4 regions of the Sedimentibacter sp. MB31-C6 genome follow, and region 1 is predicted to be linked to each of the others. Evidence: riboswitches for the same ligand, from Rfam matches in the RefSeq annotation. Region 1 holds a riboswitch; each other region holds the start of a gene.

Evidence for each region. A riboswitch is a leader RNA that binds a small molecule or an ion and turns the genes downstream of it on or off. The one in region 1 is predicted to bind S-adenosylmethionine.
Region 2: it holds a riboswitch for S-adenosylmethionine, as region 1 does, so the genes downstream of both, U8307_RS02785 (O-acetylhomoserine aminocarboxypropyltransferase/cysteine synthase family protein) here and metF (methylenetetrahydrofolate reductase [NAD(P)H]) in region 1, are expected to answer to the same signal.
Region 3: it holds a riboswitch for S-adenosylmethionine, as region 1 does, so the genes downstream of both, U8307_RS07905 (YbaK/EbsC family protein) here and metF (methylenetetrahydrofolate reductase [NAD(P)H]) in region 1, are expected to answer to the same signal.
Region 4: it holds a riboswitch for S-adenosylmethionine, as region 1 does, so the genes downstream of both, metK (methionine adenosyltransferase) here and metF (methylenetetrahydrofolate reductase [NAD(P)H]) in region 1, are expected to answer to the same signal.

Annotation. Positions count from the first base shown of each region.
Region 1 is NZ_CP142396.1:2,773,570-2,777,205, reverse strand. Features, by position in the region: gene leuS (leucine--tRNA ligase) at 1-1,382, opposite strand, end outside; T-box leader at 1,457-1,657, opposite strand; SAM riboswitch class I at 1,799-1,898, shown strand; gene metF (methylenetetrahydrofolate reductase [NAD(P)H]) at 1,958-2,860, shown strand; gene U8307_RS13380 (vitamin B12 dependent-methionine synthase activation domain-containing protein) at 2,838-3,533, shown strand; gene U8307_RS13375 (homocysteine S-methyltransferase family protein) at 3,523-3,636, shown strand, end outside.
Region 2 is NZ_CP142396.1:544,716-548,351, forward strand. Features, by position in the region: gene U8307_RS02785 (O-acetylhomoserine aminocarboxypropyltransferase/cysteine synthase family protein) at 1-1,274, opposite strand, end outside; SAM riboswitch class I at 1,368-1,471, opposite strand; gene U8307_RS02790 (hypothetical protein) at 1,535-2,032, opposite strand; gene U8307_RS02795 (helix-turn-helix domain-containing protein) at 2,259-2,651, shown strand; gene U8307_RS02800 (ABC-F family ATP-binding cassette domain-containing protein) at 2,821-3,636, shown strand, end outside.
Region 3 is NZ_CP142396.1:1,654,847-1,658,482, reverse strand. Features, by position in the region: gene U8307_RS07915 (methionine ABC transporter permease) at 1-27, opposite strand, end outside; gene U8307_RS07910 (methionine ABC transporter ATP-binding protein) at 17-1,027, opposite strand; gene U8307_RS07905 (YbaK/EbsC family protein) at 1,128-1,598, opposite strand; SAM riboswitch class I at 1,672-1,773, opposite strand; gene U8307_RS07900 (aldo/keto reductase) at 1,893-3,083, opposite strand; gene pflA (pyruvate formate-lyase-activating protein) at 3,180-3,636, opposite strand, start outside.
Region 4 is NZ_CP142396.1:1,244,251-1,247,886, reverse strand. Features, by position in the region: gene U8307_RS05950 (phosphodiester glycosidase family protein) at 1-1,691, opposite strand, end outside; SAM riboswitch class I at 1,913-2,008, shown strand; gene metK (methionine adenosyltransferase) at 2,124-3,302, shown strand; gene U8307_RS05940 (3-keto-5-aminohexanoate cleavage protein) at 3,379-3,636, shown strand, end outside.

The DNA.
Region 1 (3,636 bases):
TGATAGTTTTCAACATCTGGTAATTTCACTGGTAATTGTTCTTCTGGAACTGGTACCATGCCACATTTATGACAATGAATAATTGGAATTGGTTCTCCCCAATATCTTTGTCTATTAAATGCCCAATCTTTCATTTTATAATTCGTTTTTCTTTCACCTAAATTTTTTTCTTTAAGATATTCTATAATTTTATCAATGGCATCCTTTACTCGCAATCCATTTAAAACTCCAGAATTGACCATAACTCCATCTTCAACATCAGTAAATGCCTCTTCTTCTATATTTCCACCTGCTATAACTTCAACTATAGGTATATTAAATTTCTTAGCAAATTCCCAGTCTCTTGTATCATGTCCTGGAACAGCCATTATAGCTCCTGTTCCATAACCCATCATAACATAATCAGCAACCCACACTGGAATTTTTTCTCCAGAAACAGGATTGATTGCTGTCAAACCTTTTATTTCAACACCTGTTTTATCTTTAGCAAGTTGAACTCTTTCAAATTCAGTTTTCTTTTTAGATTCTTCCTGATATTCATGTATTTCATCCATATTTGTGATTTTTGAAGCATATTTATTTAATAATGGATGTTCTGGAGCTATAACCATAAATGTAACTCCATATAACGTATCAGGTCTTGTTGTAAATACTCTCAATGATTCATCTATATCCTTAATTTTAAAATCAACTTCTGCTCCATATGATCTACCAATCCAATTTTCTTGCTCAAGTTTAATTCTTGGCAAAAAGTCAACTTCGTTTAACCCATCCAAAAGTTTATCAGCATATTCTCTTATTTTCAAAAACCAAACATCTTTCTCTAGTTGTATAACATCACTACCACATCTATCACAAACTCCATTTTGTGATTCTTCATTTGCAAGTACAACTTTACAGCTATTGCAGAAATTTACATAAGTTTTATCTTTATAAGCCAATCCATGCTTAAACAATTGAACAAAAATCCATTGAGTCCATTTGAAATAATCTGGATTTGTAGTATCTACAGTTCTTGACCAGTCAAAGGAATATCCTGCTGTCTTTAATTGTTGAGTAAACACCTTAATATTTCTGTCTGTTACTTCTCTAGGATGTATTCCAGTTTGAATTGCATAATTTTCTGTAGGTAACCCAAAGGCATCCCATCCAATAGGAAACAATACATTGTATCCTTCTAATCTTCTTTTTCTTGATATTACTTCAAGAGAAGTATATGCACGTATGTGTCCTACATGCAATCCTACTCCCGATGGATATGGAAATTCCACAAGACCGTAAAATTTCTTTTGCTCTTTATTGTCTTTCGCTTTAAAAGTTTCATTTTTATCCCATATTTCCTGCCACTTTTTTTCAATAACTTGCGGATTATATGTTTTCATGTTTAGCCTCCATATTAATCTATTTTCTTAATTATTATTTAATTGTGTTAGTGAATACAAAAAATCTTCATCCCTGCTGGGACGAAGATTCCGCGGTACCACCCAAATTAGACATTAAGCCTCACTTAAATATTATAACGGTATAACCGTTTGAAACTACTTTATTTCGCTTCAAATACTCATGGACGAGTTCAGCTTTTACAATACCGTCTCACACCGTCCGACGGCTCTCTTAAATTGTGAACAAACCTACTGCTTCCAATCACAGTATTATATTAACTTTGTGTTTAATTATATCAAAACAAAAAATTAATTGCAAGAGCTAATTGTAAAACTTTCCTCCTTTTACAATATCAAATAAAATATTTACTTGACATATAGATATTATTAGTTATATACTAATTGAAAATTAAATAAATTCATCAAGAGCGACGGAGGGATCTGGCCCTATGAAGTCCGGCAACCAATCTATGTATACGGTGCTAATTCCAGCGGTTTTTAACCGGCAGATGAGAATGCATATGGATAATATCTTTCCCAATGTCGGGAGAGATTTTTTATTTTAGGAGGATTAAATGAAAATAGTAGATAACTTTACTGAAAAAAAACCTTTGATATCCTTTGAAATATTTCCACCAAAAGCAAATTATCCGGTTAATACAATATATGATTCAATCGACGAACTATATAAGTTAGAACCTGATTTTATGAGTGTTACCTATGGAGCAGGTGGAAGTACAAAAGACAAAACAGTTGAAATTTCTTCATATATACAAAACAAGTACAATTTAACATCTATTGCTCATGTTACTTGCATTTCTTCAGCAAAAAATGAAATATATAATATATTAACTTCCCTAAATGAAAATAATGTACAAAATGTTTTGGCTTTAAGGGGAGATTATCCAAAAGACTCTGTATCAGATAATTTTCCAACCAATGGATTTAAAAATTCAGTGGAACTGATAAAATATTTCAAAAGAAATTCAAATTTGTGTGTTGGAGCTGCATGCTATCCTGAAAAGCATCCAGATGCAAAAGATTTAGATGCTGATATTAAATTTCTAAAAAGAAAAATGGATGCAGGTGCTGATTTCTTGGTAACTCAAATGTTTTTTGATAATGAAGCATTTTATAATTTTTATGATAAAGCACATAAGAAGGGCATTGATTTACCTATAATTACCGGAATTATGCCCTTACTTAATAAAAATCAAATTAACACTATAGTAAATCTTACAGGTAATACAATTCCTGAAAAATTCAGAAGGATATTAGATAAATATGCAAACAATCCTGAAGCTTTAAAAGAAGCAGGAATGTCCTATGCAATAGGTCAGATAATAGACCTATTATCCTGGGGTGTTGATGGCATCCATATTTATACAATGAATAAACCTTCCACCGCTAAAAAGATTTTAGGCAGTATTTCTGCTATTAGGAGTGTACTAACAAATGAAAGTAAATCATATCAATAGTAACCTTATCAAAATAAACATAAATGAAGCTTTAAGATACTTAGGATATAGAAACAATAACGTTGATGTAGAAACTTATAAATTACTTAATGAATCTATAATCGAATTACAAAATATATGCGAGTTTAAATATGTGTATAGAATCTTTGAAGTTAAAAATGAAAATAATATTATTAACTTTGAAAATTTTATAAAAATAACGTCAAATGACCTAGCTAAACTATTTAAAGACTGTAAAAAATCAGCTGTCATTGCCGCAACTATTGGATTTGAAGTTGAAAAAAGAATTAAATATTTCAACTCGACTAATTTAACCAAGGCTGTTATATTTGATGCATGCGCATCAGCTTACATTGAGGCCCTTTGTGACTATGTAGAATCTGAAATAATGGAGATTGCAGCGCAAGAAGACTATAATACTACCTTTAGATACAGTCCAGGTTATGGAGATGTGCCTATTTCTCATCAAAAAGAAATATTAAATGCCTTAAATGCACAGAAATATATAGGTCTATCATCTTTAGATTCATCAATATTAGTTCCAAGAAAATCGGTGACGGCTTTTATTGGTTTTAACAAAGGAAATGAAACGAATAATAAATCTTGCTTAAATTGTAATCTTTATAACAATTGTAGTTTTACTAAGAAAGGAGAGAATTCTTATGATAAATAAATTAAAGGAAAAATTTCTATACTTTGATGGAGCAATGGGTACCATGCTTCAAAAATCAGGTTTGAATATAGGCGAACTACCAGAAGAATTAAACATATTAAAA
Region 2 (3,636 bases), 780 kb from region 1:
TATTTAAGCGCTTGTTCTAAATCCGCTATAATGTCATCTATATTTTCAATTCCTACATTTAATCTTATTGCTTCAGGCATAACTCCTGCTGCTATTTGTTCTTCTTCAGACAGCTGTCTATGTGTTGTACTACCAGGATGAAGTACACATGTTCTAACATCCCCTAAATGAACTACACTATTTATCCATTTCAACTTTTTAGTAAACTGTCTTCCACCTTCAGCTCCACCTTTGACTCCAAACAAGATTATTCCACTTCCACCCTTTGGAAGATATTTATTTCCTAATTCAAAATAAGAACTACTTTTTAACTTTGGATAATTAACCCATAGAACATTTTCATGATTTTCTAAAAACTCAGCTATCTTTAATGCATTTTCACTATGTCTATCCATTCTGATATGAAGAGTTTCAAGTCCTCTCAAATATATAAAAGCATTAAACGCACTCATAGTAGAACCAAAATCTCTTAATATATGGGTTCTAGCCTTAGTTATATAAGCAGTTTCCTTAAATTTCTCAAAATAACTTAGTCCATGATAGCTTTGATCAGGTTCAACCATATTTGGAAACTTTCCATTATTCCAATCGAAATTTCCTCCATCAACTACTACTCCACCAACTGCTGTAGCTTGACCATCAATATATTTTGTAGTCGAATGTACAACTATATTAGCACCATATTCAAACGGCCTACATAAATATGGTGTAGCTATTGTATTATCAACTATTAAAGGAACACCTACTTTTATAGCTATTTTAGAAAATTTAGAAAAATCTAATATGTTCAACCCTGGATTTCCTATTGTTTCTGCAAAAATTGCCTTTGTATTCTCCTTACATGCAGCTATTATTTCATCCTCTGTATTATCTGGATTTATAAAAGTTGTTTCAATACCTAAATTCTTCAAACTTGAAGCTAGTAATGTAAAAGTTCCTCCATATATTGTAGAAGCAGCAACTATATGATCACCGGAGTTACAAATAGTTAATATAGCCATCGTTGTAGCAGCCTGCCCAGAAGAAACAGCTACAGCTCCAACACCCCCTTCCAATTGAGCTATTTTATTCTCAAAAGCAGCTACAGTTGGGTTGCTAATTCTTGAATACATATGTCCAGTTTCAGTTAAATCAAATAAACCAGCAACATAATCTGGATCTTTATAATTATAAGTAGTACTTTGGATTAATGGATATACTCTAGATTCCCCTTCTTCAAATTCTTCTAAAGATTGCACTAATTTAGATTCAATGTTTTTAAAATTACTTTTCATATTTCCTCCCTGAATAAATTATATTTAAAGGAATATCGCTTCTTGCACAGCAAAATAAAAAATCCCCTTGAAGAGAGGATTAATATAATCATCTCCTCATCTCTCAAAGTTATACTTTGTCGGAATTAGCACCTTTCAGTAAACTGTAGGTTGCCGAGACTTCAAAGGGCCGCTCCCTCCATCTCTCTTGATAAGAAGTAAATATTCATTTATTAGAAAGTACTTTATACTAATTTTTTACTTATGTCAATACCTTTTAATTAATTTCTGCAAAATTTATCAATTAAATCATTTAACAATAATTGATATTTATTTAAATTATCATTATCCTTAATATTCCCTGCCTTTTTAATATCTTCTTTTATAGCATATAACAATATTTGAAAGTTTTCTTTTAAATAGTCCTTATGATACTTATCATAAAGAAAATCTGAATTCTCATTATGTCCATGCCATAAGTCAAAATATTTAATTATAAAATCATTTAAATCACTATTAACTTTTATATTATTATAAATACTGGACAAAATGTAATTATCACAATCTATTTTATCTTTACCATCAATATTATATCCATTGAAATACATATGGAATGAATTATTTTGCAACTCCAATTGTATATTTCCTTCGATACATCCAATTATAGTAATTAATAGATGCTTATTATAAATTTCATCTTGTGTTGTGTTTTCATGAATATAATTCAATAATAACTCAAAATTAGATATACTAAGATAATTATCAACGATGAATTCCAATTTAATACCCCCCGTATTAATATTCAATTCTTCTATATAAAAAAACTTATATTGTATTATTAAATAATAAAACATACTTTGCATTTTGTCAATAATTATCAAATATATTTACTTTTTGCAATTTTTTGTTGTTTTTTATCAAAGTCTACATTATAATTAGATTAACACTCAAAAAGTTATGAGGTGACTTTTTGTAATCAATTTGCAAAAGGAAGTTGGCGATATTATGAATTATAATGAGAGGATTCGTCAAATACGTATTAAAAACAAACTCACCGCAAAAGAATTTAGTAAAATCTTTGGCATTTCAGAATCAACAGTTTCACTATATGAAAGTGGCAAAAGAAAACCAGGAATTGAATTAATAATTAAAATATCCAAATATTTTGATGTTTCAACGGATTTTATTTTAGGTGTAACTGACCTCCCGAAAAGCTTATCCCAAGAATTTGAATTAGATTATAAAAAGTATTTAGAATACGTTATTTTTGAGTTAGATAATAATAACATTATTTACTTTGGAAAAGAAGAAATGAATGAACATACAAGGAGAATTTTAATAAATTCTCTTTTAAACATTTATGATACTTTACTTTTATTATGTAAGAGCAATTATTAATTAACTACGATTATATTTTGTAAGTAGTTTCATACAAAATCGCTTATCTTTATACATCGTTATAATGCAATTGATAAGTATCAATAAAATTGATATAATCAAATAGTCAAATTTAAAATATAAAATTATATACAATAAACTTATTCAAAATATAGAAAGGACTGTTTAAATGATAGTTTTATCTTGTAATGATGTTACGAAAGCTTATACAGTTGAAAATATAATAGAAAATATTTCTTTTACTATAAATGATAATGAAAATGTAGGATTAATCGGACTGAACGGTTCAGGCAAAACTACATTATTTAATATATTAACAGAAAATTTAGAACCAGATTCTGGTACCATTTTTAAAGCAAAAGGTAAAAAACTTGGGTATTTAAAGCAAAATACTACAATAGAAAGTAACAAAAGCATAATAGATGAAATGCTCACTATTTTTAGTGAACTTATAAAACTAGAACAAGATATGCGTAATTTAGAAAATAAAATTAGTACTTTTACAGAAGAAGATGATTCTAATGAGCTTGAAACTTTAATGAATACTTATGCTAAATTGAATGAACGGTTTGAAGAAGCTGATGGTTATAGTTATAAAAGCATAATTAAAGGTGTACTAAAAGGACTTGGTTTTTCAGAAGTTGAGTTTAATCAGCCTATTAATTTATTAAGCGGAGGACAAAAAAGCAGGGTTATGCTTGCAAAGCTTTTATTAGAAAGAGCTGATATAATATTATTAGATGAACCCACAAACCATTTAGATATTAATGCCATATCATGGTTAGAAAAATATATAAAAGACTTTAAAGGAACAGTTATTATAATATCTCATGATAGATATTTTCTTGATAATACTGTTAATAAAATATTTTTAATGGAAAACAAAACATTAAAATCATATAATGGAAATTACTCAGAATTTATGAATAAACGCAAAATAGAAATTGAATTAGAAACAAAAAAATATGATGAATATGAAAAAGAG
Region 3 (3,636 bases), 1.1 Mb from region 1:
TTCATTTATTATTCCATCAGTTAACATAATCTATCAACTCCTCAACTATAACTTTTTTATCTTTTAAAAAATTTATAATTTTATCTGCTAGAAAGTCATCTTCAGGTAACTGCAACACCATTTGTCCAAAGGCTTTACCTTTAATATCCTTAGTATCGGCAAATAAAATATTTACTTGAGCTCTACATTCTAGTACCATATTAGCTATAACTGGTTCAAATGAAGATTTACCATCAAATACTATACGTATACATCTCTTTCCTTTCATTTCCACAACTGCAGAATTACTATGGTATACTAGTTTTTTAGCGGCATCTGTCTTTGGGTTTGAAAAAACACTTTCTACTAATCCCTCTTCTGCTAAATAACCATTATCAATAATTGCCACATAATCACATATTTCTTCAACTACTGACATTTCATGAGTAATTATAATTATTGTAATTCCTAATTTTTTATTTATATCCTTCAATAAGGAAAGAATTGAACGGGTAGTAGTAGGGTCTAATGCACTTGTTGCTTCATCACAAAGTAAGATTTTTGGATTAGTAGCAAGGGCTCTAGCGATTGCCACTCTTTGCTTTTGTCCACCACTAAGCTGCGATGGATATGCCTTTCTTTTATCTAAAAGTCCAACTATTTCTAATAATTCTTTTGCTCTTTTTCTTCCTTCTTTTTTATTTACACCACTTATTTCTAGAGGAAAACAAATATTATCCTCTACAGTTCTTTGCATCAACAAATTAAATTGTTGAAAAATCATTCCTATTTCTTGTCTTACATTTCTTAATTTCTTATCATTTAATACTGATAAATCCTCATTTTCTATTATTACAGTACCTTTTGTAGGCTTTTCCAAAAAATTTATACATCTTACCAAAGTACTTTTTCCTGCACCACTCATACCTATTATCCCATAAATATCACCTTTGTTAATATTAATGTTGATTCCTGAAAGAGCAGTTACAGTATTACCTTGGCTTATGTATTCTTTTCCTAAATCTTTTATTTGTATTAATGGAGTAATAATCCCCACCTCCTTAATTTGTATATGTTGAAGCTGATTCCCTTCCTCTTTGTCTTGGTGGGTAAATAAATTTTACCTTGTTTCCAAACAATATCATATATCATCCCCAATTTTTACATACATCAACCCATTTTTTGCTTTTTGATAATTTTTCTAATTCCTCTAAAGTAAGCTCTATTGCTGAATTGCTACTTCCACAAGCAGGAAACATAGTTTTAAATCTTTTCATTGACTCATCAAGATAGACATTGATATTCCCTGGAAGAGCAAAGGGACATACACCTCCTACAGCATGACCTGTAAACTTAACTGTATCATCTGAAGAAAGCATCCTAGCTTTAAATCCAAACTCTTCCTTAAACTTTTTATTGTCAACTTTGGCATCTCCTGCTACTACAATAATCATAGCTCCATCTTTATTTTGAAATGATAAAGATTTTGCAATTCTTGCTCCTTCTGTTCCTAATGCTTGTGCAGCTAATTCTACTGTTGCTGTAGATTCGTCCATTTCCAAAATGTCATTGTCCTTATTAAATTGTTTTAAATATTCTCTTACCAAATCTATAGACATTCGTCAACCTCCTAAAAATAATATTTAAAATAATAAAACCCTCTCAGAAGAGAGGGTAAATTACTAAACCATCTCCTCATCTTCCAAAGTATAATCTTTGTCGGAATTAGCACCTTGCAAAATGCAGGTTGCCGAGACTTCAACGGGCCGATCCCTCCGTCTCTCTAGATAAGAAGTTAATATTCAATTGTTAGTGATTACTTTATAACATATATATAATTTTGTCAACATTTATTTTTGAAATTCTAAAAAAGTGAGTTATTTAACTAATTTATGGTAATATAACTTAAAACATTATCTTATTTTTAAAATTTTTCTTATGATATTAAGTAGTGATTTAAATAATATACCTTCCATTTCATTGTTAACTTTTTTTAATTCCTTTCTGATAGCTATATTTTGAGGACAATGATTTTCGCATTTTCCACACTCTTTGCATAGTGATGCAAAGGAAGGCTTAGCAGAAAATGCACCTAAAGTTTGAGCATACTTCCAACGATATAATTTATCATTTAATAAATACTTATCATTATAGCTAGAGAAACATCCAGGTATATTTACACCATGAGGACAAGGCATGCAATACCCACAACCTGTACAATGTATTTTTATCTTGTCCATCATAATAGATTTTACTTTTTCAAAAACTACAAGTTCTTCTTTTGTAAATGAATTAGCTTTTGCATCTCCTGCTGTTTTAATATTTTCTGTTACTTGTATTTCACTGCTCATACCTGACAATACAACATTTACTTCAGTGTGATTCCATATCCATCTCAATGCCCATTCAGCAGGTGTTCTTTCTGAATCGTAACTATTAAATGTATCTATAACTTCTTTAGGTAAATTATTTACCAATTTTCCACCACGTAATGGCTCCATAACAATAATAGGAATACCTAATGTCCCTGCCAATTGTAATCCAGCTTTTGTAACTTGATTATTTTCATCTAGGTAATTATATTGAATTTGACAAAAATCCCATGGATACGCTTTTAATATCAATTCAAAATCCAGCTTACTACCATGAAATGAAAATCCTATATTGTTAATTATTTTATTAAGTTTTAATTCTTCTAACCAATCCATTACACCTAAAGATACCATTTTGTCAAACATTGCTTTATCTGTAAGCATATGAAGCAGATAATAATCAATATAGTTTGTCTGCAATTTTGCTAGTTGTGTTGACATCACTTTTTTTGCATTATCCAAACTTTTTACCATATATGGAGGCAATTTTGTTGCTACTTTAACTCTCTCACGATAACCTCCTAATAATGCTTTTCCTAACAATGATTCACTTTGTCCTGCATGATAAAAGTAAGCTGTATCAAAATAATTAACACCTTTTTCTATGGCATCGTGTATCATAGATATTGATCTAGCCTCATCTATAACGCCACCTTTAGTTGGTAATCTCATACACCCAAAACCTAAAATAGAAAGTTTATCCCCATTCTTTATATTAACTTTTGTTATCATATAATTCAGTCTCCAAAATATTTTATATATAAGATTATACTACATTGTTAAAAAACTGAATACCCTAATACATAAACTATATTATTTACTTAATATTTATCTAACTAATTTTTCAATTATCAAAAATGTTTTTAATTCATCTAGTTTTTCTTTAGATAAGGGTAACACATCTTTTAATTTATATTTTATGTTCAATCTTTCATATTTCTGTACACCTAGTGTATGATACGGCAAAAGCTCTACTTTTTTAACCATATTTTGAGGAAAAGTATTTACTTCTTTTTCAAACTCCTTCATATCGACATAATTATCATTAACTCCAGGTGTTACAACTTGCTTAAGCCAAATTTTATTTTTGTTTTTTATTACTGCTTCTTTAAATTCATGATAGTTATCAATATCCATGTTAGTAATTTTTTTATATTTATTTGGTTGTGAATGCTTAATATCTAAAATAACAAGATCTGTATATTTTAATATTTCTTTATAATCTCCAAAACCAACACCAGCAGTATCAATAACTGTGTGTATTCCCTCCTCTTTACATCTCTTA
Region 4 (3,636 bases), 1.5 Mb from region 1:
TTTAAAGTTTCATAGCGGTAACCTACTTTGACTTGAATATTTTTAATCGCACTGCCAAATGTTGCGGTTATAGCTCCAGTATTATTAATATCACCTGCAGTGAAAATTCCATCTTCTACTTTACCTATCTTATTTCTATAAGTATAATTAATATACTCTGATGGAATATAAGCTGAATTACCATTTTTGTCAATACCAAGAATGTTATTTAAATTATGTGTTTCTCCATAATTTAAGACTAGGTTGTCTGAATTAAATTTTAAAGCAACGGGTGTATCTATTACGTCTATTTCTATTTCACCTTTAGTATCTCCTATAGAAGCTGTTATTAAAGCTTTACCTGGGTTTTTCGGAAGAAATTTATTGTTCTCAATTACACCTGCAGTTGAAGGAGTAACAGAATAACTAACATTGCTTTTATCAATGTCCAATGGTGTATAGTATTCATTCAAAAATTCCAAATCTAATTCAAGCTCTGTATTGTTAAAAACTTTATTATTTGAAGTAGTTATATTAATTTTGTCAACATTGTTACTATCTGGTGCGGTATTGAAAACTCCAACACCTGAAGCGATTTTTCTTTCATATCCATCTGATGGCATATTTACAATAGTGATGTTAGAATTTTTAAGGAAATCAATACCCATAGTTGTAGATCCTCCTCCGTCCATGTTGACAACATTGTAAGCACCTAAATCAACCATAATTTGAGCTAGTTCTGTTTGTTTTATACTTGTATATTCCTTATTTCTTCCATCAACAGTTACTAAAATCATTTCTGTATTGTCTTTATTAAAACCTATTGCAGTACGAGGATGAGCACCGAGTACTTCATCACTAATATCATTTATTTCACCATTTTTAACTAGATGATTTAACCCACCAAAAGACCAGTCTATGTTTTCAGTGTTAAAATCTAATTCAATATTCAATGAAACTGGCTGCCCAGATTTAAAGGAATTTGTCATTTTTTCTATTGTGTCAGGATTACAACTTGCAACGATGTAACCTTCTTCTGGAATTATAGTTGAAGGTTGATTTCTCCTTACTTCTGACACTGTATTGTTTACTACAACTACTTCTAATATATCTTTATCTCCGCTATAACCAGGAGACATTTTATTCCAATCAGAAGTTAGTATAGTTGGGCCCCAATCAATATTAGAAGTTTTATTCATAACAACAATATCATATTGAATATCATCTGAGCCATAAAGTGTAATATTAGGATTCCAAAGTGATATATCCACTGTACCATCCAATAATCTTGTTACTGATGGGTATCCATAACTGTAAGGTAGAGGAGATGTGATAATTTCCCCGTCCTTAATTATTGGTCCATATGTATAAGTTGGATTTCCCATGTAAAAAAAGTCTCCATTAACACCTGCTACAGCTCCAGATGATTTTAACATAGAACTTAATGTTCCCCTGTTAGATACACCTTCTTTATTTGTTACAGGTTCTACTTTTGTATACGGGTCTGTTAGGTTTGTGCGAACAACATTTATGTTCATCCACCCTTGAGAAGTGTATTTTTCAATTCTTTCATATGTAATACCCGTAGAGAGTCTAGTTTCCTCAGATAAATCATAAACAGTGTATAAGTCGCTGCCGAATACTGATGATGTTAATAATAGAATCATAGTAGCAGAAATAGCTGCAATTTTTTTTATAAACAAATTAATCATTCCCTTCTGTATTTATGTATTTAAATTTATGCTTGTCCATTATACCACATATAAAGTATAAATTAACATGTATTTATTTAATTAATATAGTAAATTATAGAAATGTAAGGATTGTAATATACGCTTTTATTTAGACGTTTTAAAAGGATTTAAGTTCCAAAAATATTTAAAGTTCAGCTATTGACATAAAAAAATCTATATGATATTATGAATTGTAACAATCCTTATCAAGAGTGGTGGAGGGACGAGGCCCAATGAAACCCGGCAGCCTGATTTATTCAAGGTGCCAAATCCCGCGGATTTCCGAAAGATGAGGCTATATATGTAGATAGAACCTCTTCTATGGAAGAGGTTTTTATTTTTTAAACTATATAAATTAGTCATTATGCTTTCACAATGAAAAGAAAAGTAAAGTATAGAAAGGATCATAAAATGAAAAAATGGTTATTTACATCAGAGTCTGTAACAGAAGGACATCCTGATAAAATTTGTGATCAAATATCTGATGGAATATTAGATGCTATTTATGAACAAGATCCATTTGGTAGAGTTGCATGTGAAACTGTAACAACAACTGGTCTTGTATTAGTAGCAGGAGAAATTAGCACTAATTGCTATATAGATATTCCTAAAATAGTTAGGAATACTATAAAGGATATTGGTTATACAGATGCGGAGTATGGCTTTGATTACAAAACTTGTTCTGTATTAACTGCAATTGATGAACAATCATCAGATATTGCTATGGGAGTAAACGAAGCGGCAGAGTATAGAGAAACTCATTTAGACAAAAACGATGCAACAGGAGCTGGAGATCAAGGTATGATGTTTGGGTTTGCATGTAATGAAACACCTGAATTTATGCCTATGCCTATCAGTTTGGCACATAAATTATCTCTAAAACTTTCAAAAGTAAGAAAAAATGGTATTTTGGGTTATTTAAGACCTGATGGAAAGACACAGGTTACCATTGAGTATCATGATAATAAACCTGTTAGAGTAGATGCCATTGTAATTTCAACTCAACATGACCCTGAAATTGAAATAAGCACTATTGAAAAAGACTTAAAGGAGCATGTAATAAAAACAACAGTACCAGCTGAATTAATCGATGAGAATACAAAATATTTTATCAATCCTACAGGTAGATTTGTTATTGGAGGCCCTCAAGGGGATTCAGGATTGACTGGAAGAAAAATTATTGTTGATACTTATGGAGGATATTCAAGACATGGTGGTGGAGCATTCTCAGGCAAGGATCCAACAAAGGTAGACCGTTCAGCTGCATATGCATCAAGATACATTGCAAAAAACATTGTTGCAGCAGGCCTAGCAGATAAATGTGAAGTTGAGCTTGCCTATGCTATTGGAGTTGCAAAACCAGTTTCAATAATGGTCGATACTTTTGGAACAAATAAAATTGATGAAGAAAAAATAGAGAAAGCCATTAAAGATAACTTCGATTTAAGGCCAGCTGCAATAATAGAAAAGTTAAACTTAAGAAGACCAATATACAAACAATTAGCTGCTTATGGCCACTTTGGAAGAGATGATTTAGATTTGCCTTGGGAAAAGCTAGACAAGGTTGATATATTAAAAAAATATTTATAATTAATGACATAGTTATTTTTCCAATAATGTCATTGCTATGAATAAACATTGCGGTTCAATTTTAGGAGGTGAGATTTTGTCTAAATTAATAATAACTGTAGCGACAACAGGCTCGATATATACTAAGGCTGATACACCTCATATACCAATAACGGCTGAGGAAATAGCAAATGATGTAAAAGAGTGTTATAATGCTGGTGCTTCAGTTGTTCATATTCATGCAAGAGATAAAGATGGAAGAAAAACACATGATTTTATGAGATATGTAGAAATAGTCGAAAAAATTAAGGAAGTATGTCCTAAAATAATTATACAATTATCAACAGGTGGAAGA